DNA from 2 places in the Nocardiopsis sp. NPDC006139 genome. Region 1 is predicted to be linked to the other one. Evidence: predicted binding sites of a transcription regulator. Region 1 holds the regulator's gene; the other holds the start of a gene.
The links. Region 1 encodes LexA, which represses DNA repair genes until DNA is damaged. Its sites were predicted from a motif close to TCGAACANNTGTTCGA; they were not measured.
Positions count from the first base shown of each region.

Region 2: recA (recombinase RecA) is a predicted target of LexA. The motif match lies at 4,393-4,408, and genes of this name have one in related genera.

Region 1 covers NZ_JBEXTT010000023.1:85,348-95,878, forward strand. The annotation lists gene ABZ249_RS26195 (prevent-host-death protein) at 1-118, opposite strand, end outside; gene ABZ249_RS26200 (hypothetical protein) at 192-509, opposite strand; gene ABZ249_RS26205 (vitamin B12-dependent ribonucleotide reductase) at 559-4,641, opposite strand; gene nrdR (transcriptional regulator NrdR) at 4,734-5,222, opposite strand; gene lexA (transcriptional repressor LexA) at 5,764-6,489, shown strand; gene ABZ249_RS26220 (alpha/beta hydrolase) at 6,713-7,783, shown strand; gene ABZ249_RS26225 (hypothetical protein) at 7,843-8,502, opposite strand; gene ABZ249_RS26230 (hypothetical protein) at 8,502-9,089, opposite strand; gene leuS (leucine--tRNA ligase) at 9,169-10,531, opposite strand, start outside.
Region 2 covers NZ_JBEXTT010000006.1:44,013-54,543, forward strand. The annotation lists gene ABZ249_RS09545 (DEAD/DEAH box helicase) at 1-4,057, opposite strand, end outside; gene ABZ249_RS09550 (DUF3046 domain-containing protein) at 4,152-4,346, shown strand; gene recA (recombinase RecA) at 4,518-5,678, shown strand; gene ABZ249_RS09560 (regulatory protein RecX) at 5,671-6,228, shown strand; gene ABZ249_RS09565 (glyoxalase superfamily protein) at 6,299-6,631, shown strand; gene ABZ249_RS09570 (prolyl oligopeptidase family serine peptidase) at 6,636-8,747, opposite strand; gene ABZ249_RS09575 (amino acid ABC transporter permease) at 8,932-9,957, opposite strand; gene ABZ249_RS09580 (amino acid ABC transporter permease) at 9,954-10,531, opposite strand, start outside.

The DNA.
Region 1 (10,531 bases):
CGGCCGCTCTGGCCGAGTGCCTGCGCACGGTGGCGACCCGGCCGCGCTCCGCGGCGTCCAGCAGGAGCTTCAGGTGGTCCCGGGCCTCGGTGTAGCTGTCGTAGTGGACCGCGCCCATGAAGACCTCCGGTGATGTCGGCGAACCCTGGCCCATTATACGTACGTCGCGTACGCCGCGTACGTAGAAGGGCTCAGACGGACCAGAGGGCGCCGCGGCGGTGGCGGCCGGGGGGCCACAGGACCTCCTCGGCGGCGTCGGGGACGAGGCGCCCGTCGGCGGTGGCCGCGTGCCGGGCCAGGCCGGCGGCCCGGCGGGCGCGGCGTCGCTCGCGGCGCTCGGCGACGGCCGCCTCCACGGCCAGGGACCCGTCCCGGACGAGGACCCGGGCGAGTTCGTGGACCCGCACCCGGCGGACCACGCGTTCCGGAGGGCGGCCGCGGGCGTACCGCAGGGCGGCCAGCGGCCTGCCCTCCCGGTGGATCCGCGCGTGGTGGGCGGTGCGCGCCATGGGTGCTCCCTCCGCTCACCGCGAGCGTAGCGGAGGGGGCACCCCGGGTTCAGCTGCAGCCGCTGGTGGAGCCGCAGCCCTCGCAGACGTAGCAGCTCCCCGCCGGGCGCATCTTGGTCCCGCAGGTGACGCACAGCGGGGCGTCGGCGACGAACCCCTGCGCGCGCTCGACCACCTCCGTGGTGGAGTGCGCGTCGTCAGCCCGCGCGGACGGCGCGACCCGCGGCTCCCGCTCGCCGGTCGGCGCCGACTGGGCGTAGGACTCCACCTGCGCCGCGACCTGCGCCGGGTCCTCCCCCGCCAGCTGCGCCTGCCGCTCGGCCGCGGAGAACACCCCCAGGGCCGCCCGCTCCTCGTAGGGCAGGTGGTCCAGCGCCAGGCGGCGGAAGATGTAGTCCATCACCGACTGCGCCATGCGGATGTCGGGGTCGTCGGTCATCCCGGCGGGGTCGAACCGCATGTTGGTGAACTTCTCCACGTACGTGTCCAGGGGGACGCCGTACTGCAGGGCGATGGAGATCGCGATCGAGAACGCGTCCATGACCCCGGCCAGGGTGGACCCCTGCTTGCCGAGCTTCATGAACACCTCGCCCAGCCCGTCGTCGGGGTAGGACCCCGCGGTGATGTACCCCTCGGCCCCGCCCACCGAGAACGACGTGGTCTCGCTGGGGCGCTTCTTGGGCAGCCGCCGCCGCACCGGCCGCGCGGGCGCCTCGGCCTCCTGCGGCTCCTTCTTCGCGGTGGACAGGGGCTGCCCGACCTTGCAGTTGTCCCGGTAGACGGCGAGCGCCTTCAGGCCGAGCTTCCAGCCCTGGAAGTAGATGTGCTCGAAGTCCTCGACGGTGGCCTCCTCCGGCACGTTCACCGTCTTGGAGATCGCCCCGGACAGGAACGGCTGCACGGCGGCCATCATGCGCACGTGGCCCATGGGCTCGATGAACCGGCGGCCCATGGCGCAGTCGAAGACCGGGTAGTGCTCCTCGCGCAGGCCGGGGGCGTCGACCACGTGGCCCTGCTCGGCGATGTACTCGACGACCGCCTCGACCTGCTCGGGCTGGTAGCCGAGGTGCTCCAGGGCCCGCGACACCGAGCGGTTGACGATCTGCATGGACCCGCCGCCGACCAGCTTCTTGAACTTCACCAGCGAGAAGTCCGGCTCGATCCCCGTCGTGTCGCAGTCCATCATGAACCCGATGGTGTTGTGGCTGACAAGCCCGTTGGCCACATAGGTGACGTTGTCGGGGACCGAGAGGTCGTAGGTGGGCTGCACGCCCCCGTCCTCGTTGGCCGCCACCCGCTCGAAGAGGTACCCGAGGGCGCGCCCCAGACGGGTGTCCGGCGTCTCGGCGTGGACCAGCGAGGCGGTGCGGCGGGGCACACCCGCGTACTTGCGCAGGGCCTGCAGGACGTCGCCGCGGAGCGGGTGCCCCGGCGGGACCAGGTCGTCCCAGACCGCACGCGGCAGCACGATCCGGTCCCGCTTCGGCGCGCGGTCAGGTTCCAGGTCCGCCACGAGCCGGTTCTTGCGGTCGCCCAGGAAGCCGACCGCCTCGTCGAAGCGCAGGGCGTGGTCGAGGTTGCGCAGCCGGAGGATGTACAGGTCCCCGCCCAGGCCGCTGCGGGTCGTCCGGGTGGTGGTCGCCATGCCCAGGGCCAGCAGCAGGGTGCGCACCTCCCCGGCGAAAGCGTCGTGTGCGGTGGACAGGCTCGGGACCCCTTCGAGCACTGTGCCGTCGGCCTCGAAGAGGCCCCGCAGGAAGGCCGCGTACACGGCGGGGTCGTTGGCCTCCAGGACCGCCGAGGGCACCCGGGGCGTCCACCCCTTGCCCGTGTGGTCCTGTCCGGGCGATCCCTTGGCGAACCCGGCCGCCTTCCACCACCGGGCCAGCCGGACCGAGGAGAGCAGGACCTCCAGGTAGCCCTGCCTGCGCGTCACCTTCGGGACCAGCCCGAAGCAGTCTTTGGCCAGGACGGCCAGGCGTTCGACGACGTCCTCGTCGGTGTCGGCGACGCAGAGCCGGATCCCCTCGGCGTGCAGGCTGCCGTCCCCCATGAAGTAGCCGACGAGTTCGGCCAGCTCCTCATCGACCGTGTCGGGGACGGTGACCCCCCGGTCGCCCGTGTAGTAGGCCTGGTCCAGGACCGGCAGCGCCACGTTCCGCGGGACGCCGACGAGGGTTCCCAGCTGCAGCGGGACGAGGTCGCCCTCGGCGATGTCCGCGAAGCGCTTCCACCTCCAGGCCCCGTCCGCGTCCACCACCTTGATCCGGTGGGTGTGCGTTCCCTGGAGCCGGTAGCCGCCCTCGGTGACGATGCGGCGGGTGGGCGCCTCGCCGTTGACGTAGAACTTCGTGGCCCGCCTCGGTCCCTCGTCCGTGGAGACGGTGGCGGACAGGTCCTGCCAACGGGGGCCGCGCACATCGCCCAGCTCGGTCAGCCGGGTCAGCCCCCGGTCGGTGGTGACCAGGGTGTCCCCGGTCAGGCACCCCGTGGGCGCGAGGAGGCTCGCCTGGGCGTTGCGCCAGCCGTGGCGTTCGCCGGTCTCCAGGCAGTCGGCCCAGGCGCGGGTGGCGGCGGCGTGGATCGGCTCCTCCAGGGCGCCGACGGTGCGCAGGGCGCCGTTGGCGGCGGCGTGCTTGCGCATGACCCGGATGTGGGACGCCTCGTTGCGCCGGTAGCCCTCGTAGGGGCCCACCACACCGGCCAGCTCGGCGCTGCGCCGGTAGGCGACGCCGGTCATCAGCGAGGTGATCGCGGCGGCGACGGCGCGCCCGCCCTCGGAGTCGTAGGCGTGGCCGGTGGCCATGAGCAGGGCGCCGAGGTTGGCGTAGCCGATGCCGAGCTGGCGGTAGGCGCGGGTGGTCTCGGCGATCTTCTCTGTGGGGAAGTCGGCGAACGTGATGGAGATGTCCATCGCGGTGATGACCAGCTCCGTCAGCCGGGTGAACCCCTCGACGTCGAACGTGCCGTCCTCGCGCAGGAACGCGAGCAGGTTGACCGACGCCAGGTTGCAGGACGAATCGTCCAAATGGAGGTATTCCGAGCACGGGTTGCTGGCGGTGATGCGTCCGGACTCGGGGGTGGTGTGCCAGTCCTGGATGGTGTCGTCGTACTGGACGCCCGGGTCGGCGCACTCCCAGGCGGCCTCGGCCATGCGGTGGAACAGGGCCTTGGCGTCGACCTCGTCGACGACCTCGCCGGTGGTGCGGGCGACCAGGCCGAAGCGCCCGCCGTCCTCGACGGCGCGCATGAACGCGTCGGAGACCCGCACCGAGTTGTTGGCGTTCTGGTACTGGACGCTGGCCATGTCGGCGCCGCCCAGGTCCATGTCGAACCCGGCGTCGCGCAGCGCCCGGATCTTGCGCTCCTCGTGCGCCTTGGTGTCGATGAACTCCCCGATGTCGGGGTGGTCGACGTCGAGCACCACCATCTTGGCGGCCCGCCGGGTGGCCCCGCCGGACTTGATGGTGCCCGCGGAGGCGTCGGCGCCGCGCATGAACGACACGGGCCCCGAGGCGCTGCCCCCGGAGGAGAGCAGTTCCCTGCTGGAGCGGATCCGGGAGAGGTTGACCCCCGCCCCCGAGCCGCCCTTGAAGATGATCCCCTCCTCCTTGTACCAGTCGAGGATCGACTCCATGGTGTCGTCGACCGACAGGATGAAGCAGGCGCTCACCTGGGCCTTCGCGCGGGTTCCGACATTGAACCAGACGGGTGAGTTGAAGCTGAAGAGCTGGTGGGCGAGCGCGTACTTGAGTTCGTGGTCGAAGACCTCGGCGTCGGCCTCGCCGGCGAAGTACCCGTGCTCGCGGCCGGTGCGGGTGTAGACGCCGACGACCCGGTCGATGAGCTGCTTGAGGCTCCACTCCCGTTCCGGGGTGCCGAGCGCGCCCCGGAAGTATTTCCCGGCGACGATCTGTGTGGCGTTCATCGACCAGGTCGAGGGGAACTCGACCCCGCGCTGTTCGAAGTTCACCGTTCCGTCGCGCCAGTTCGTCATGACGACGTCCCGGCGCTCCCATTCCAGGGTGTCGTAGGGATGAACGCCTTCGGTGGTGAAGATCCGCGGGATCTTCAGCCCCTTGCGCCTCCCCTTGCCCTTGCGTCCCGTCGATCCGCTGGTGGTTTCCGTCATGGCGGAGTCCCCCGAAGATAGGGCGCGGGCGCGGCCCGCGCGCGGAACCGTCGCTCGGGGGCGTTCCCTCGGCGCCCCCGGGGAGCGGTGCGTCAGGCCGTAGTGTCGGCCTCTTCCTTGGCCCGGGCCTCGGCCTCGCGGTCGCTGCGCAGGCTGGCGATCTCGGCCTCGAAGTCGGCGAGGCTCTCGAAACCGCGGTAGACACTGGCGAAGTGCAGGTAGGCGACCTCGTCGAGGTCGCGCATGGGGCCCAGGATGGCCAGGCCGATCTCGTGGGCCGGGACCTCCGCGACGCCGCGGCCGCGGATCTCCTCCTCGACCTGCTGGCCGAGCTTGGCCAGCGCGTCCTCGGAGACCGGGCGGCCCTGGCAGGCCCGGCGGACCCCGGCGATGATCTTGGTCCGGCTGAAGGGCTCGGTGACGCCGGAGCGCTTGGCGACCATCAGCAGGACGGTCTCCTGTGTGGTGAAACGGCGTTCGCAGGCAGGACAGGAACGGCGGCGGCGGATGGCCGCGCCGTCGTCGGTGGACCTGCTGTCGATCACCCGGGTGTCCGGATGGCGGCAGAACGGACAGTGCATCCCGGCTCACCTGCTTCCCTCGCCGAACTGACAACCCTGGGTCTACTTAACCACAACTCCTGGGCCGACGCCTCAAACAGCGACACCAGATGTTGTGGTCGAACCTAGTCGGAGGGTCGGACGAACCGCAACTTTCGCGCGCCCCGCGTGTCACAGCCGCGCGCCGCCCAGGATATCGCCGCGAATCCCCTTCCACGGCGCGGCTCGGGGTTTTCGGTCGAGCCCTTGCCCGGGGGTGATCCGCCCCGCATCCCCCCGTTCTCGAACCCGACGGCACATCTTCCGCCATTCCGGGGGCGACGCGACGTGAACACGTGTACACACGTAAGTGAGGCCGGAAAAGCGCCGCGGAAAATCCTCTCGGCAATTGCCCACAGGCCTCGAACGCTTGTTTGATATCACCGTGCGCAACGACTAACGTTGGCCTTGATTTCACGCCGGTTTCGCCATCACGTGGACACAGGGTCCGGAGCGGTCGCAGACCGGTGGTGGCCAGTCGTGCAAGCAGGCCCTGACCGAACCGATGCCGAGGAGGCCGGCCGTGCCGGAGGAGAATCCCGGACCCCTGGATTCCGCAACCACCACCGTTCTCGCGCCCGTGGGCGAGGCGGGCGCGCCCGAGGAGGCGCCCAAGCTCACCGCCCGCCAGCAGAGCGTCCTGAACTGTATCCAGCGGTACCTGCGCGAGCGCGGCTACCCGCCGTCGATCAGGGAGATCGGGGAGTCGGTCGGCCTGTCCAGCCCCTCCAGCGTCGCGCACCAGCTCAAGGTGCTCCAGCGCAAGGGGTACCTGTACCGCGACCAGAACCGGCCGCGGGCCGTGGAGCTGCGCCAGCCGGGCCGCCCCGGGGTGCGCGCGCTGGTCGCCGCCGAGGAGTCCGACCCGGCGCACGCCGCCCGGGTGCCCCTGGTGGGGCGGATCGCCGCGGGCGGCCCCATCCTGGCCGAGGAGTCGGTGGAGGACGTGCTGTCGCTGCCGCGGCAGCTGGTCGGCGAGGGCCGGCTGTTCATGCTCACCGTGGTCGGCGACTCGATGACCGACGCCGCCATCACCGACGGGGACATGGTGGTGGTCCGCCAGCAGCCGGACGCCGAGAACGGGGACATCGTCGCGGCGCTGCTGGACGAGGAGGCCACGGTCAAGGTGCTGCGCCGCACCGAGGACGGGCACGTGTGGCTGATGCCGCGCAACGACGCCTACGAGCCGATCAACGGCGACGCGGCCACCATCCTGGGCAAGGTCGTCACCGTGATGCGCCGCGTCTGAGCGGTACGCCCCCGGTCGTCCCCCGGCCGGTCCGCCCCGCCGGGCGGCGCCGGGCGCGGGTCCGCGGGCGGTACGGGACATGTCGCACCCGTGCGGGGCCACGGGTGCGACCGGCGGGCCGCCGCGGCGGCGGCCGGTGGCCGTCCCGGACACGGGTGGCGGCCCCCGCCGCTCCGGGCCGCCCGGGGCATCGGGCGTCCTCCCGGGCGCCTAGGCTATGGGGGTGTTCGCTTCCCTCGTCTTCCCGCGTGTCCGAGGGCGCGCCGTGGCGGTCGCCGCGGCCGCGGCCCTGCTGTCGACCTCCGCCTGCGCTCCGGCCGAGGAGGAGGCCGCCCCGCCGCCCGGGGTGGCGGGTTCCGAGCGGGAGCTGAGCTTCACCGTGGACGGGATCGAGGTGTTCGCCACCCTCACCCTGCCCGCGGACACGTCCGGCCCGGTACCGGGCGCGCTGATCGTCTCGGGCAGCGGCCCCACCGACCGCGACGGCAACGCCGACATGCGCCCCGACGCGAACACCAACCTCAACTTCGCCCGCCTCCTGGCCGAGTCGGGGGTGGCCTCCCTGCGCTACGACAAGCTCGGCAGCGGCGAGACCGGACTGGGCGGCCTCGACCCGGACGCCCCGGTGGACCCGGACGTGTTCGACGCCCAGATGGCCGCGGCCTACGAGGCGCTGGTGGGGCAGAGCGAGGTGGACCCGGCCCGCACCGCGGTGGTCGGGCACAGCGAGGGCTCCCTCTACGCGCTGCGCGCCCACACCCTGGTGGACGCCGCACCGGCCCTGGTGCTGGCCGCCCCGGTGGGCGACCGCTACCTGGACGTGCTGGACCGCCAGCTCACCGAGCAGGTGCGCGCGGTCGAGGCGGCGGGGCAGCTCACCGAGACGGAGGCGGTGACCATGCTCTCCGACGCCCGCGCCGGTCGGGCCGCGGTGCGCGGCGGCCGGGAGGTCCCCGACGACCTCACCGGCGTCGTCGGCACCCTGTACTCGCCGCAGAACACCGGGTTCCTGGCCCGGATGGACCGGATGGACCCGGTGGAGCTGGCCGCGGAACTGCCCGAGGACACCCCCGTCCTGGTGCTGTGGGGCGAGGCCGACGCCCAGATCACCGGCGAGGAGGTGGACCGGCTGATGACCGGCCTGCCCGAGGCCGAGCGGGTGGACATCCCCGACGCCGACCACATCTTCCGCGTCTACGAGGACGGGCCGGGGGCGACGGTGCTGGACGCCGAGCGCCCCTTCGCCCCACAGGTCGCCCCGGCGCTGGCGGAATTCGTCGACACCGCCTGGTGACCGGCGGCGGACCGCGGTGACGGCGCGTCCGTCGCCGCGGCCCGATCCGCCGGGGCGGGTCAGTCGCCCTCGGCGGTGATCTCCTCGGGAAGGGCGTCCACGGTGGCGCGGGCGATCTCCTCGGCGCCGGCGGAGAGGCGCTCCTCGTCGGCGGGTTCGCGGCCGTCGTACCCGGCGGCGGCCGAGTAGCAGTTCTCCAGGTAGAGGTTGGACACCCGCACCGCCACGCAGGAGGTGGTGTAACCGGTCTCGTCGAGCCAGGTCACCGCCTCCTCCCCCAGGTCGTCGACCGGGGAGGTGCTCTGGGCCCCGGTGGTCTCGGCGAAGTTCTCCCGCGCGGTGACCACCCCGCCCGGGTTGGGCGCGGCCACCATGACGAGGGTGGCGGTGGCGGGGACGGAGTCGCCGTCGCCGCCGGGTGTGGCCCAGCGGCACTGCCAGCCCTGGCCGAAGGGGTCGGCGGCGCCGCCGACGGGCTCCTCCAGGGTGAGCTCGCGCTCGGGCACCCGGGCGTCCAGGGCCTCGGTCTCGCCGACCTCGCAGCCGGGGGCCGCGTCGTACACGCCGGTCTCGGGGTCCTCGCGGGTCAGCACGTACCAGGCGGCGCCGCCCGCGGCGGAGAGCAGCAGGAGGGCGAGGGCGACCACGCCGGCGGTGGCGCAGCCCCGGCTCTGCGGCTGGCTGGAGGGCACGGTCTCGGGCGGCTGCCCGGGGGGCATCACAGGGAGGCTCCGATCCGTTCGGCGAAGGCGACCGCGGTGGCCCGGCCCTCGTCGGGGGAGACGGGTTCGCCGCCGGTGACGGCCGTGTAGGAGACCCGGACCAGCAGGTTGTCGGCCCAGAAGGCGAGCTCGGTGTCGCCGGAGCCGCCGCGCCACACCAGGCCCCGGCCGGTGGACAGGTCCACGGTCTCAGCGGCGTCGGGGGCCAGCGCGGCGGCGGCCGCGCTCACCCGGTCCTCACCGGAGACGGGCTCCTCGGCGGTGGAGTCCGTGAACAGGGCGGAGTACTCCACCCGCAGGACGCCCTGGCGGGGGGTGTCGGAGGTCCCGGCGGAGGTCCACCGGCACACGGTGCCCTCGCCTCCGGTGAGCGGCCCGCGCTCGGCGAGGTCGCGGACCGCGCCGGGCAGGTGCTCGTCGAGCAGTTCTCCGAGGTCGCCGCAGTCGGGCGCGGCGGTGTGGACGTCCCCGGGGTGGGGTCGGTCCGGGTCGTCCTGTGCGGCCCACAGGCCGCCGCCGATCGCCAACGCGGACACCACCACCGCGCCCGCCGCGATCACACCCGCCCGTGCGAGGGGACCCAACCGGTCACCGCCTCCCTGTCCGGCCGCCGATCGACCGAGGTGCGACGGCGGCCGCGGGTCGCGGCCGCCGTCGCGGTGGTCAGCCGACGACGATGTTCACCAGTTTCGGCGCGCGCACGATCACCTTGCGGATCTGCTTGTCGCCGATGAAGCCCTGCGCCTTCTCTGACGCCAGCGCGAGCCTTTCCAGTTCGGCCGGGTCGATGTCGGGCGCAACGGACAGCTTGTCACGGACCTTGCTCTGCACCTGCACGACACAGGTCACGGTCTCCTGGACCAGCAGGGAGGGGTCGGCCTCGGGCCAGTTCCCGACGGCGACGGTGCCGGTGTGGCCCAGCCGCTCCCAGCCCTCCTCCGCCACGTAGGGGGCGAACAGGGACAGGGCGACGGCCACGAACTCCGCGGCCTCGCGCACCGCCGGGTCGGCGGCGCCGGGGCCGGAGTCGATGGCCTTGCGGGCGGCGGAGACCAGTTCCATGACGCGGGCGATGGCCACGTTGAACCGCTTGGCCTCGATCAGGTTGGTGACCTGGTCGATGGCGTGGTGGGTGGCGCGGCGCAGCTCGATGTCGCCGGCGGCCGGGTCGGCGCCGGGCTTGGATGCGGCACCGGCCTCGTTCATCACCCGGTAGGCCCGGTTGAGGAACTTCTGGGCGGCGACGACGGACACGTCGGCCCAGTCGACGTCCTCCTCGGGCGGGCTGGCGAACAGCATGGTCAGCCGGACCGCGTCGACGCCGTAGGCGTCGATCTCCTTGCCCAGGTCGACGCCGTTGCCCAGGGACTTGGACATGGCCCGGCCCTGGTTGATGACCTGGCCCTGGTTGGTCAGGCGGCGGAACGGCTCGGTGAAGGACACCATGCCCATGTCGTGCAGGACCTTGGTGAAGAAGCGCGCGTACATCAGGTGCAGCGTCGCGTGCTCCTTGCCGCCGATGTAGTGGTCGACGGGGCCCCACTCGTTGACCAGGTCGGAGTCGAAGGGCGCGGTGTCCAGGTGCGGCGAGATGTAGCGCAGGAAGTACCAGGACGAGTCCACGAAGGTGTCCATGGTGTCGGTGTCGCGCTGGGCGGGGCCGCCGCAGGACGGGCAGTCGACGTTGACCCAGTCGGTGGCGGAGGCCAGCGGGGACACGCCCTTGGGGGCCAGCTCGGCGCCCTTGAGCTCGGGCAGGGTGACGGGCAGCTGCTCGTCGGGGACGGGCACCTGGCCGCAGGCGGGGCAGTGGATGATCGGGATGGGCGTGCCCCAGTAGCGCTGGCGGGACAGCAGCCAGTCGCGCAGGCGGTAGTTGACGGTGCCGCGGCCGGTGCCGCGCTCCTCCAGGACGCCGATGATGCGCTCGATGGCCTCGGCCTTGGACAGGCCGTCCAGGGGGCCGGAGTCGCGCAGGCTGCCCTCGCCGGTGGTGGCGACGCCGGTCTCTGCGGGGTCGGGCTCG
Region 2 (10,531 bases), on a different contig from region 1:
CCCGCTCGGGCAGCACCGACCAGCGGCCCGCCGCCGTCGGCGGCCCCGACCGGGTCGGCAGCACCGCCCGCGGGGCCCGGCCCGGCCGCGGCCTCCGCGGGGGCCGCACCGGGTCGCCGGCGCCCAGGAGGGCGCGCACCGGGGCCAGGGTGTCGTTGGCGACCACGCCGTTCCAGACCAGCGACCACAGCGCCGCCACCAGGTCGGCGTCCGAGGGGGCGCCGATCCCGCCGTCGCGGGTCACCCGGTCGGCGAGGTCGCGGAAGAACAGCGCGCCGCCCTCGCGCAGTGCGGACAGCACCGCGTGCTCCGGCGAACCCGGCTCGGGGAGCACCGGGGCGGGCGCCAGCTCCGCCGCCTCGTCCGCGGGGAGCAGGACGATCCGGCCGTCCCCGCCGGGCAGCGGGCCGGCGCCCGCCCACACCACCTCCCCGGCCTGGGTGAGCTCGTCCAGCATCCGCGGCTCGTAGCCCTCCACCCGGGAGGGCAGCACCAGCGACTCCAGCGCCGAGGCGGGGACGGGCGCTCCGCGCAGCGACTCCACCGCCTCGAACACCGCGTCCGGCCCGCGCCACCGCTCGCCGGGCACCGCCCGCTGCCAGGCCGGGGCGAACCGGGCCAGCGCCGCCGGGTCGACCGGCTCCACCTCCGCCCGCAGCCGGGCGATCGACCCCCGCCGCAGGCGGCGCAGCACGTCGGCGTCGCACCACTCCGTCCCGGTGCCCCCGGGACGGAACCCGCCCCGCGAGACCCGCCCCTCCCGGGCCAGCACCCGCAGCATCCCGGCGACGGCCTCCTCGCCCAGGCCCAGCCGGGCGGCGGCCGCGGCGGTGGTGAACGGCCCGTGCGTGCGCGCGTACCTGGAGACCAGGTCGCGCACCGGGTCGGCCGCGGGCTCCAGCAGAGCCCGCGCAACCCCCGGGGGCGCCGGCACCCCCAGCGCGTCCCGCAGCCGCGCGACGTCCTCCACCGCGCACCACCGCTCCACCGGCCCGCCCCCGCCCGGAACGGCCGCCGCCGGGTCGGGCCCGGCCGCGTCGCCGTCGGCGGGCTCGGGCGGCTCCACGGCGCCGGGCAGCGGCATCCGCACCGCGCGGCCCTCCTCCTCCAGGGCGGCCAGCCACTCCGCGCGCACGCCCCGGGCGGCGGCCTCCGCCGTCGTCAGCGGCCCCAGCTCCCGCAGCAGGTCGGCCGCGGCCTCCCCGTCGCGAACCGGGGCGGCGGTGCGCTGGAGCAGGCCGTCCACCTCCGCCACCACCCCCGGGTCCAGTAGGTCCCGCAGGTCGGTCCGGCCCAGCAGGTCCGACAGCAGCGACGGGTCCAGGGCCAGCGCCCCGGCGCGCGCCTCGGCGGCCGGGGCGTCCCCCTCGTACAGGAACGCCGCCGTGTACTCCATCAGCAGCGACCGGGCGAACGGCGAGGCCCGGTCGGTCTCCACCTCCACCACGCGCACGTCGCGCGAGCGCACCCCGCGCAGCACCTCCACCAGCGCGGGCACGTCGAACAGGTCCCGCAGGCACTCGCGCGCCGTCTCCAGCACGATCGGGAACGACCCGTAGCGGCCCGCCACCGACAGCAGGTGCGAGGCGCGCAGCCGCTGCTGCCACAGCGGCATCCGCCGGTCCGGCCGCTGCCGCGGCAGCAGCAGCGCCCGGGCCGCGCACTCGCGGAACCGGGACGCGAACAGCGCCGACCCGGTCAGCTCGTCGGTGACCACCGCCTCCACGGTCTCGGGGTCCACCGCCACCAGCTCGGCCAGCACCCCCGGTTCGTCCAGGCCGCCCACGGTGTCGGGCAGGTTCAGCACGATCCCGTCGTCCCCGTGCAGCACCCGGCTCTCCACCCCGTACCGCTCCCGGATCCGCGCGGCGACGGCCAGCGCCCAGGGGGCGTGCACGCGGTCGCCCAGCGGCGAGTGGACCACCACCCGCCGGTCGCCCACCTGGTCGCGGAACCGCTCGATGACCACCGTGCGGTCGTCGGGGACGTGACCGGTCGCGTCCCGCTGCTCGGCGACGTAGGCCGCCAGGTTGCGGGCCGCCCACGGGTCCAGCCCCGAGAACTCCGCCGCCGCCTCCCGCGGCGCCTCGCCCAGCCTGCGCACCGCCGCGCCGATGGCCCGGCCCAGCTCCACCGGGCGGCCCTGGGCGTCGGCCTTCCAGAACGGCATCCGGCCCGGCCGACCCGGGGCCGGGGAGACCAGCACCCGGTCGGCGGTGATCCCCTCGATCCTCCAGGTGGTGGAGCCCAGGACGAACACGTCGCCCACCCGGGACTCGTACACCATCTCCTCGTCCAGCTCCCCGACCCGGGTCGGCGCTTTCTCCGCGCCGGCCAGGTGCACCGTGTACATGCCCCGGTCGGGGATGGTGCCCCCGGCGACCACCGCCAGCCGCTGGGCGTCGGGCCGGGCCCGCAGGACGCCCTCACGGCGGTCCCACACCAGGCGGGGCCGCAGCTCGGCGAACTCGTCGGAGGGGTAGCGGCCCGACAGCATGTCCAGGACCGACTCCAGCACGCTGTCGGCCAGGTCGGAGAACGGGGCGGCCCGCCGCACCACCGCGGCCAGCTCCGCCACCGGCCACTCGTCCATCGCGACCATCGCGACGATCTGCTGGGCCAGCACGTCCAGCGGCGACCGGGGCATGCGCAGCGGCTCGATGTCGCCCGCGCGCATCCGCTCCACCGCCACCGCCGTCGTGAGCAGGTCGCCCCGGAACGCCGGGAGGAACACCCCGCGCGAGGTGCCGCCCACCTGGTGCCCGGCCCGCCCCACCCGCTGGAGCCCGGACGCCACCGACGGGGGCGCGGCCACCTGCACCACCAGGTCCACCGCGCCCATGTCCACACCCAGCTCCAGGCTGGAGGTGGCCACCACGCAGCGCAGCCGCCCCGCCTTGAGGTCGTCCTCGACCACCGCCCGTTCGGCCTTGGACATCGACCCGTGGTGGGTGCGGGCGATGACCGGCGCGGCGCCCCGGCTGCTCCCGGACTGGGCGATGACGAGCGCGGGCACCTCCGCGGGCGGCAGGTCGGCGCCGTGGCGCTCGGCGTACAGGTCGTTGAGGCGGGCGCACAGCCGCTCCGCGGTCCGCCGGCCGTTGGTGAACACGATGGTGGACCGGTGCTCCTCCACCAGGTCCAGCACCCGGCGCTCCAGGTGCGGCCACAGCGAGCCGGCGCCGGCCGGGGGGCCCGCGGCCGGAGGGGCGCCCGCGGGGGAGGCGTCCGCCGGGACCGGGGGGCCGGGGGCCTCCAGCGGCTCCACCTCCGCGCCGGTCTCCTCCGGGTCCCCGGGGCCCAGGGCCCGGGGCGGCGGGGGCAGGTGGGGCTCCTCCATGTCGAACACCGGCACCGCCACGCTCAGGTCCAGGTGCGGTGCGTCCGGCGGCGCCACGATCGCGGCGCCGCCCAGGAACTCCGCGACCGTCTCCGCCGGGCGCACCGTCGCCGACAGGCCGATCCGCAGGGTGCGCCGGTCCACCAGCTCCTCCAGCCGCTCCAGGCTCAGGGCCAGGTGGGCGCCGCGCTTGGTGCCCGCCAGGGCGTGCACCTCGTCCACGATCACCGTCTCCACCCCGGCCAGCCCCTCGCGGGCCCGCGAGGTCAGCACCAGGAACAGCGACTCGGGGGTGGTGATGAGGATGTCCGGCGGCCGGGTGGCCATTCGCCGCCGCTCGTCCGCCGGGGTGTCGCCGGTGCGCACGCCCACCGACACGGGGGACACCGGGGCGCCCGACTCCGCGGCGGCCGCGGAGATACCCGCCAGCGGGACGCGCAGGTTGCGCTCCACGTCCACGGCCAGCGCCTTGAGGGGCGAGACGTACAGCACCCGGCACCGGCGGGCCGGGTCCTCGGGGACGGGGGAGGAGAGCAGGCGGTCCAGCGACCACAGGAACGCCGCCAGCGTCTTGCCCGACCCGGTCGGGGCCACCACGAGGGTGTCCTTCCCGCCCGCGACCGACGCCCAGGCGCCCTCCTGGGCCGGGGTCGGTCCGCCGGGGAAGGCGCGTTCGAACCAGGCCCGGGTGGCGGGCCCGAAGAAGGACGGTGTCATCCGTTAAGTCTGCACCCCGGGGGCGACGATTCCGGGGAGGCGGCCTGTGGACGACGGCCGACACCGGAGCGGGGGATCGACGATACTGGGGCCGATGAGACTGACTGTTTTCTGGCACAACATGTACGAGCAGTTCGGCGAGGCGTACGCGCAGAGCCTGGCCAAGGACTACGTGATCGAGGGGCTGGGCTCGCGCACCGTCGAGGGGGCGCTCGCCGACGGGGTCGCGGCCAAGGAGGTCTGGCGGGCCGTCTGCGACGCGTTCGACCTCCCGGCCGCGGCGCGCTGACCACAGGGGAGAAGAGGGGGGACGCGTTCGCGCGTTCGAACGGAAATCGAACAGGGGTTCGGGTAGGCTGGGTTTTCCACAGGCCGACGCCGGACATCGCGATTGTCGGACCGACCGCGTAGCGTCGTGCGCATCATGAAGAAGAAGGCATCGACCCAACAGGGGTATCCCGTGGCATCTGGAGACCGAGAGAAGGCTCTCGAAACCGCCCTCGCGCAGATCGAGCGGCAGTTCGGCAAGGGCTCCGTCATGCGCCTGGGCGACGACGACCGTCCGCCCATCGAGGCCATCCCCACCGGGGCGATCGCCCTCGACGTGGCGCTGGGCATCGGCGGCATCCCGCGCGGCCGGATCATCGAGGTGTACGGCCCCGAGTCCAGCGGTAAGACCACCGTCGCGCTGCACGCGGTGGCCAACGCGCAGCGGATGGGCGGCATCGCCGCGTTCGTCGACGCCGAGCACGCGCTGGACCCCGAGTACGCCAAGAAGATCGGCGTCGACACCGACAACCTGCTGCTGTCCCAGCCGGACACCGGCGAGCAGGCGCTGGAGATCGTCGACATGCTGATCCGCTCCGGCGCCGTCTCCATCATCGTCATCGACTCCGTGGCGGCCCTGGTGCCCCGCGCCGAGATCGAGGGCGAGATGGGCGACAGCCACGTCGGCCTGCAGGCCCGGCTCATGTCGCAGGCGCTGCGCAAGATCGCCGGCGCGCTCAACCAGACCGGCACCACCGCGATCTTCATCAACCAGCTCCGCGAGAAGGTCGGCGTGATGTTCGGCTCCCCGGAGACCACCAGCGGTGGCCGGGCGCTGAAGTTCTACTCGTCGGTGCGCCTGGACGTGCGCCGCATCGAGACCCTCAAGGACGGCACCGACGCGGTCGGCAACCGCACCCGCGTCAAGGTCGTCAAGAACAAGGTCGCGCCGCCCTTCAAGCAGGCCGAGTTCGACATCCTGTACGGGGTGGGCGTCTCCCGCGAGGGCAGCCTCATCGACCTGGGCGTGGAGCACGGCATCGTGCGCAAGTCGGGCGCCTGGTACACCTACGACGGCACCCAGCTCGGCCAGGGCAAGGAGAACGCGCGCAACTTCCTGCGCGACAACTCCGACATCGCCAACGAGGTCGAGAAGAAGATCAAGGAGAAGCTGGGCGTCTCCACCGGCGACGACAGCGCCTCGGGTCCGGAGGACCCCAAGGCCGCGGCCGCCGACAAGGCCCCTGCGGACAAGGCGGCCCCCGCCGCGGCTCCGGCGGCGGCCGACAAGGCCCCCGCCAAGAAGGCCCCGGCCAAGACCACCACCGTCAAGGCGCCCGCGACGGATGCGTGAGGCCGACACCCCGCCGGACGGCGACGGCCCCGACGCCGCGCCGTCGTCCGGCGGGGAGAAGGCACTGAACAGGGCCCGCACCCTGGCCCTGCGGATGCTCGCGCACAAGCCGCGCACCGCCGCGCAGCTGGAGGCCGGCCTGCTCCGCCGCGGCCACGAGGAAGAGGTCGTGGCCGCGGTCATGGAGGAGTGCACGCGGGCCGGACTGGTCGATGACGCCGTCTTCTCCCGCGCCTGGGTGAGCTCGCGCCACCACGGCCGGGGGCTGTCCCGTGCCGCGCTCACCCGTGAGCTGCGCACCCGCGGCGTGGCCGAGGAGACCGTGCGCGACGCGGTCGCCGAACTCGGCGACGAGGAGGAGGCGGCCGCCGCCCGGGCCCTGGCCCGGCGCAGCCTCTCCGGCAGCCGCGGCCGCGAGCGTGAGACCCGCGTCCGCCGCGCCCTGGGCGTCCTGGCCCGCAAGGGCTACGGCGGCGGCCTGTCCTACCGGATCGTCCGCGAGGAACTGGAGGCCGAGGGCCTCGACCTCGACCCGGACTTCCCGGAGTGAGCCTCACCCCGGTGGACGTGCCGCGGCGGTGGCGGCCGGAGTGGGAGTACACCGTGACGGAGGATGCGACATGACCGAGGAGGCCGTCCCGATCCTGCGGGTGGCCGACGCGGAGGCGGCGGTGCGGTGGTACGCGCGGCTGGGGTTCGCGTTCGGCTGGGAGCACCGGTTCGAGCCGGGGTTCCCGGCGTTCGTCGAGGTGCACCGGGGGCGGGTCCGGCTGTTCCTGTCGGAGCACGAGGGGGACGCGCGGCCGGACACCCTGGTCTACCTGCGGCTGAACGACATCGACGCCGTGGCCGCCGAGTTCGGCGTCCCGGTGGAGGAGGCGCCGTGGGGCCGCGAGCTGGAACTGCGCGACCCCGACGGCAACCGGCTGCGCATCGGCGTCCCGACCGACTGAGCGGTCAGGCCTCGGGGGTCCGGGCGGCCGGCTCGGCGACCGGTGCCGCGGCGTCCGGCTCCGGGGCGGGCTCCCCGCCGGGGGCCTCCGCGGCGGCCGCGCCGTCCGGCGGGGCCTGGACCGGTTCGGGTTCGGGCTCCGGTTCGGGGCGCGGGGCGGGCGGCTCGGTGGCGAGCTCCAGCGGCGGCGCGTCCGACGCGAACCCGAACACCCGCGCGTACAGCGCCAGCTCGGCCTCCAGCGACTCCCTGCGCGCCTTCTCCCCGGTGAACCCGTGCGCCTCGCCCTCGAACTCCACCAGCGCGTACGGCACCTTCCGCCCGCCCAGCGCCGTCGCCATGGCGAACGCCTGGTCCGGGGTCACCACCGGGTCGTCCAGGCCCTGGAGCAGCAGCACCGGCACGTCGATCTCCGAGGCCAGGTTGATCGGCGACCGCTCCCGGTAGCGCTCCACGAACCCCGGCAGCAGGCCCACCAGCGTGTCCAGGAACCGCGACTCGAAGTCGTGGGTGGTGCGCACCAGCCCCAGCAGGTCGGTCACCCCGAAGTAGGACACCCCGCAGGCGAACACGTCCCCGGTGACCGCCACCAGCGCCGTGTACCCGCCCGCGCTCGGCCCGCGCACCGCCAGCCGCTCGGGGTCGGCCTCGCCCCGCTCCACCAGGGCCCGGGCCACGGCGGTGACGTCCTCGACGTCCACCACGCCCCACTCCTTGTGCAGGCGCTTGCGGTAGGAGCGCCCGTACCCGGTGGACCCGCCGTAGTTGACGTCCACCACGCCGATGCCCCGGCTGGTGAAGTACGCCTTGAAGGGGTCGAACGCGGTCGTGGCGTGCGACACCGGGCCGCCGTGCACCCACACCGCGTACGGCGCGGGCCCCGCCGCCGTGTGCTCCGGGTGGGTGGGCGGGTAGACGTTGGCGTGCACCGGGGCCCCGTAGCGGCCCGGGAACGTGGCCTTGCGGGGCACCGGCAGGTAGGCGGTGTCGGGGACCGACTCCATCGACCCGCGCAGCACCTCCACCCGCCCGGTGGCCGGGTCCAGCCGGACCAGCGACTGCGGGACGGTCGGCGAGGCCGCCACGCCCACGACGGTGCGCCCGTCGGTGTCGAGCATCGACCACGACGTCAGGTCGGTGTCCACCGGGGCCAGGTCCAGGGTGTCGGGGTCGTACACGCCCGGCACCATGTCGGCGTCGCCGTGCAGCGCCACCACCTTCCCCGAGTCCAGCACGCAGAACGACCGGTCGCCCAGTCGCCCCGGCGGGGAGTGGAACTCCTCCTCGGCCGGGTACAGCGCGATCGCCGGGCCGGTGAGCCCCACCTGGTACAGGTTCCAGAAGCCCGGCCAGTCCGAGGCCGCGTACAGGGAGGTGTCGTCGATCCACACCGGGGAGACCACCGACTCCTCCGAGGAGCCCTTGAGCGTGTACTCGCCGGTCAGCCCGTCCCCGTCGAACAGGCCCATCCGCAGCTCGGTGCCGTCCCAGGGCATCTTGGGGTGGTTCCACCGCACGTACGCCAGCCTGGTCCCGTCGGGGGAGGGGGTGGGGGAGGCGTAGAAGTCGGCGCCCGAGACGATCTCGCGCACGGCGGACGGGTCGGAGGCGCCCCGGCCCGACAGCGGCACCGACACGATCGACCGCCGCACCGTGCCCTGGGAGTGCTGCTCGCGCACGCACAGGACGCTGCGGCCGTCGGGCCCCAGCGTCGGCTCCGCGTAGCGCAGCGCCGCGGGCCCGTCCGGTTCGGGGGTGAGCGGGACCGGCGCGGCGGCGCCGTGCTCCAGCAGGTACAGGCGCTGGTCGGGGGAGTTGACGAAGACGACGCCCATGCGCACCAGCGCCTTGTCGTCGCGCCGGGGCACGGGGCGGAAGGCCCGGCCCCCGTACTCGTGCACGCGGCTGCCCACGCTCCACGGGGCGGCCAGCAGCTCGGTCAGGGTGCCGTCGGCGCCGCGCCGCATGATGGTCCGGCGGCCCTCCTCGGGCCGGCTCTCCTCCCACCACACCTCGTCGCCCACCACGGAGGGGAAGGCGAGGGCGCGCACCCCACGGGCGACGTCGGCGGCGCTGATGGGCGATGGCCAGGAGCCGTGGCTCGACAGTTCAGACATATCCCGCTCAGGATGGGTCGTGGGGTGTATCCGATGACATGTCGACCTTAGTCCTCGCGGGGCCGCGTGTGCAGTCCCGCCGGATCCCGTATCCGTCTTGTGAGGGTCCGCCCGCCCCGCCGGGGCGGGAACGCCGACGGCCCCGTCCACGGGGTGGACGGGGCCGTCGAACGGGTGCCGGGGACTAGGGCTTCTTGGGCCCCGCCGTGCCGTCGGGCCCCTCGGAGGGGCCCTCCGAGGCGGCCGCACCGGCGGCCGTCCCGGTGGCGTCGACCGCGGCCGGGGCGCCGCCGGCCGCGGTGGGCCGGGCCGAGACGCGGCCGCGCCGTGCGTTGCGGCGCTCCAGCCAGATCGCCAGCCGGCTCAGGGCGATGTTGATGATGATGTAGATGATCGCGCAGATGATCGCCGCCGGGATCACGTTGCTCTCCCGGGTCGCCAGCAGCGTGAAGCTGCGCAGCAGCTCCGGGAAGGCGACGATGTAGCCGAGCGCGGAGTCCTTGAGCAGGACCACCAGCTGGGCGACGATCGCCGGCATCATCGACGTGATCGCCTGCGGGATCAGGATCTGCCACATCGTCTGCGTCCGGGTCATGCCGATGGCCTGGGCGGCCTCGGACTGGCCCTTGGGCACCGCCAGGATGCCCGCCCGGAACACCTCCGCCAGCACCGACCCGTTGTACAGGGTCAGGCCGGTGACGACCGCGGCCAGCGCGGTCACCTGGAAGGTGCCGGTCGGGATGTCGAACACCTGCCAGGCGACGATCGGCAGCGCCATGGTGAAGAAGATCAGCATCAGCAGCGGGATGCCGCGGAAGAACTCCACGACGGCCCCGGCGGGGATGCGGATCCAGGCGTGCTCGGACAGCCGGCCGATACCGAAGACCAGGCCGAACACGACGGCCAGCACCGACGCGGTCAGCGCCGCGGTCAGGGTGTTCTGCAGACCGGGGATGACGTAGCCGGTCCACGTGTCGGGCCGCAGGAACGGCTCCCACATGTCGGCCGCCCACTGGCCGTCCGGGTTGACCGCCCAGGTGGCCGCCGAGAACAGCGGGCCCTCCCGGTCGGTCAGGGTCCGGTTGAACCCCAGGTACAGGACGGCCAGGCCGACCAGGGCCAGGAGCACGGTCAGGACCGTGTAGATGACGTTGCGCCGCCGTGCGCGGGGGCCGGGGGCGTCGAAGAGGACCGAGGTCTGGGCGCTCATCGGACCACCGCCACGCGCTTGGACAGCCAGCCGAAGAAGTAACCCGTCGGCAGGGTCAGGATCAGGAAGCCGATCGCGAACCCGACGAAGGTCGGCAGGACCGGCGCGATGCCCTGGTCGAACATGAGCTTCATCTGCCGGGACGCCTCCTGGACGCCCAGCCCCGCAACGGAGGCGACGGTCGTGTTCTTGGTGAGCGCGATGAGCACACTGCCCAGCGGGCCCACGACGGTGCGCAGTGCCTGGGGGATGACGATCAGGCGGAGGTTCTGGGTGAAGGTCAGACCCAGGGAACGGGCTGCTTCGACCTGTCCGAGCGGGATGGTGTTGATACCCGACCGCAGCGATTCGGAGACGAAGCAGGAGGTGTAGGCGGACAGTCCGATGACCGCCCACCAGAACACGTCAAGGGCGACGGTGTCGCTGAAGCTCAGCCCCAGGGCGCTGTTGAGGCCCAGGCCGCAGAAGAGCAGCACCAGGGTCAACGGGGTGTTCCGGACACCTTCCACGTAGGCGGTGGACAGGCCGCGCAGCAGCGGGACGGGGGAGACCCGCATCGCGGTGAGCAGGATGC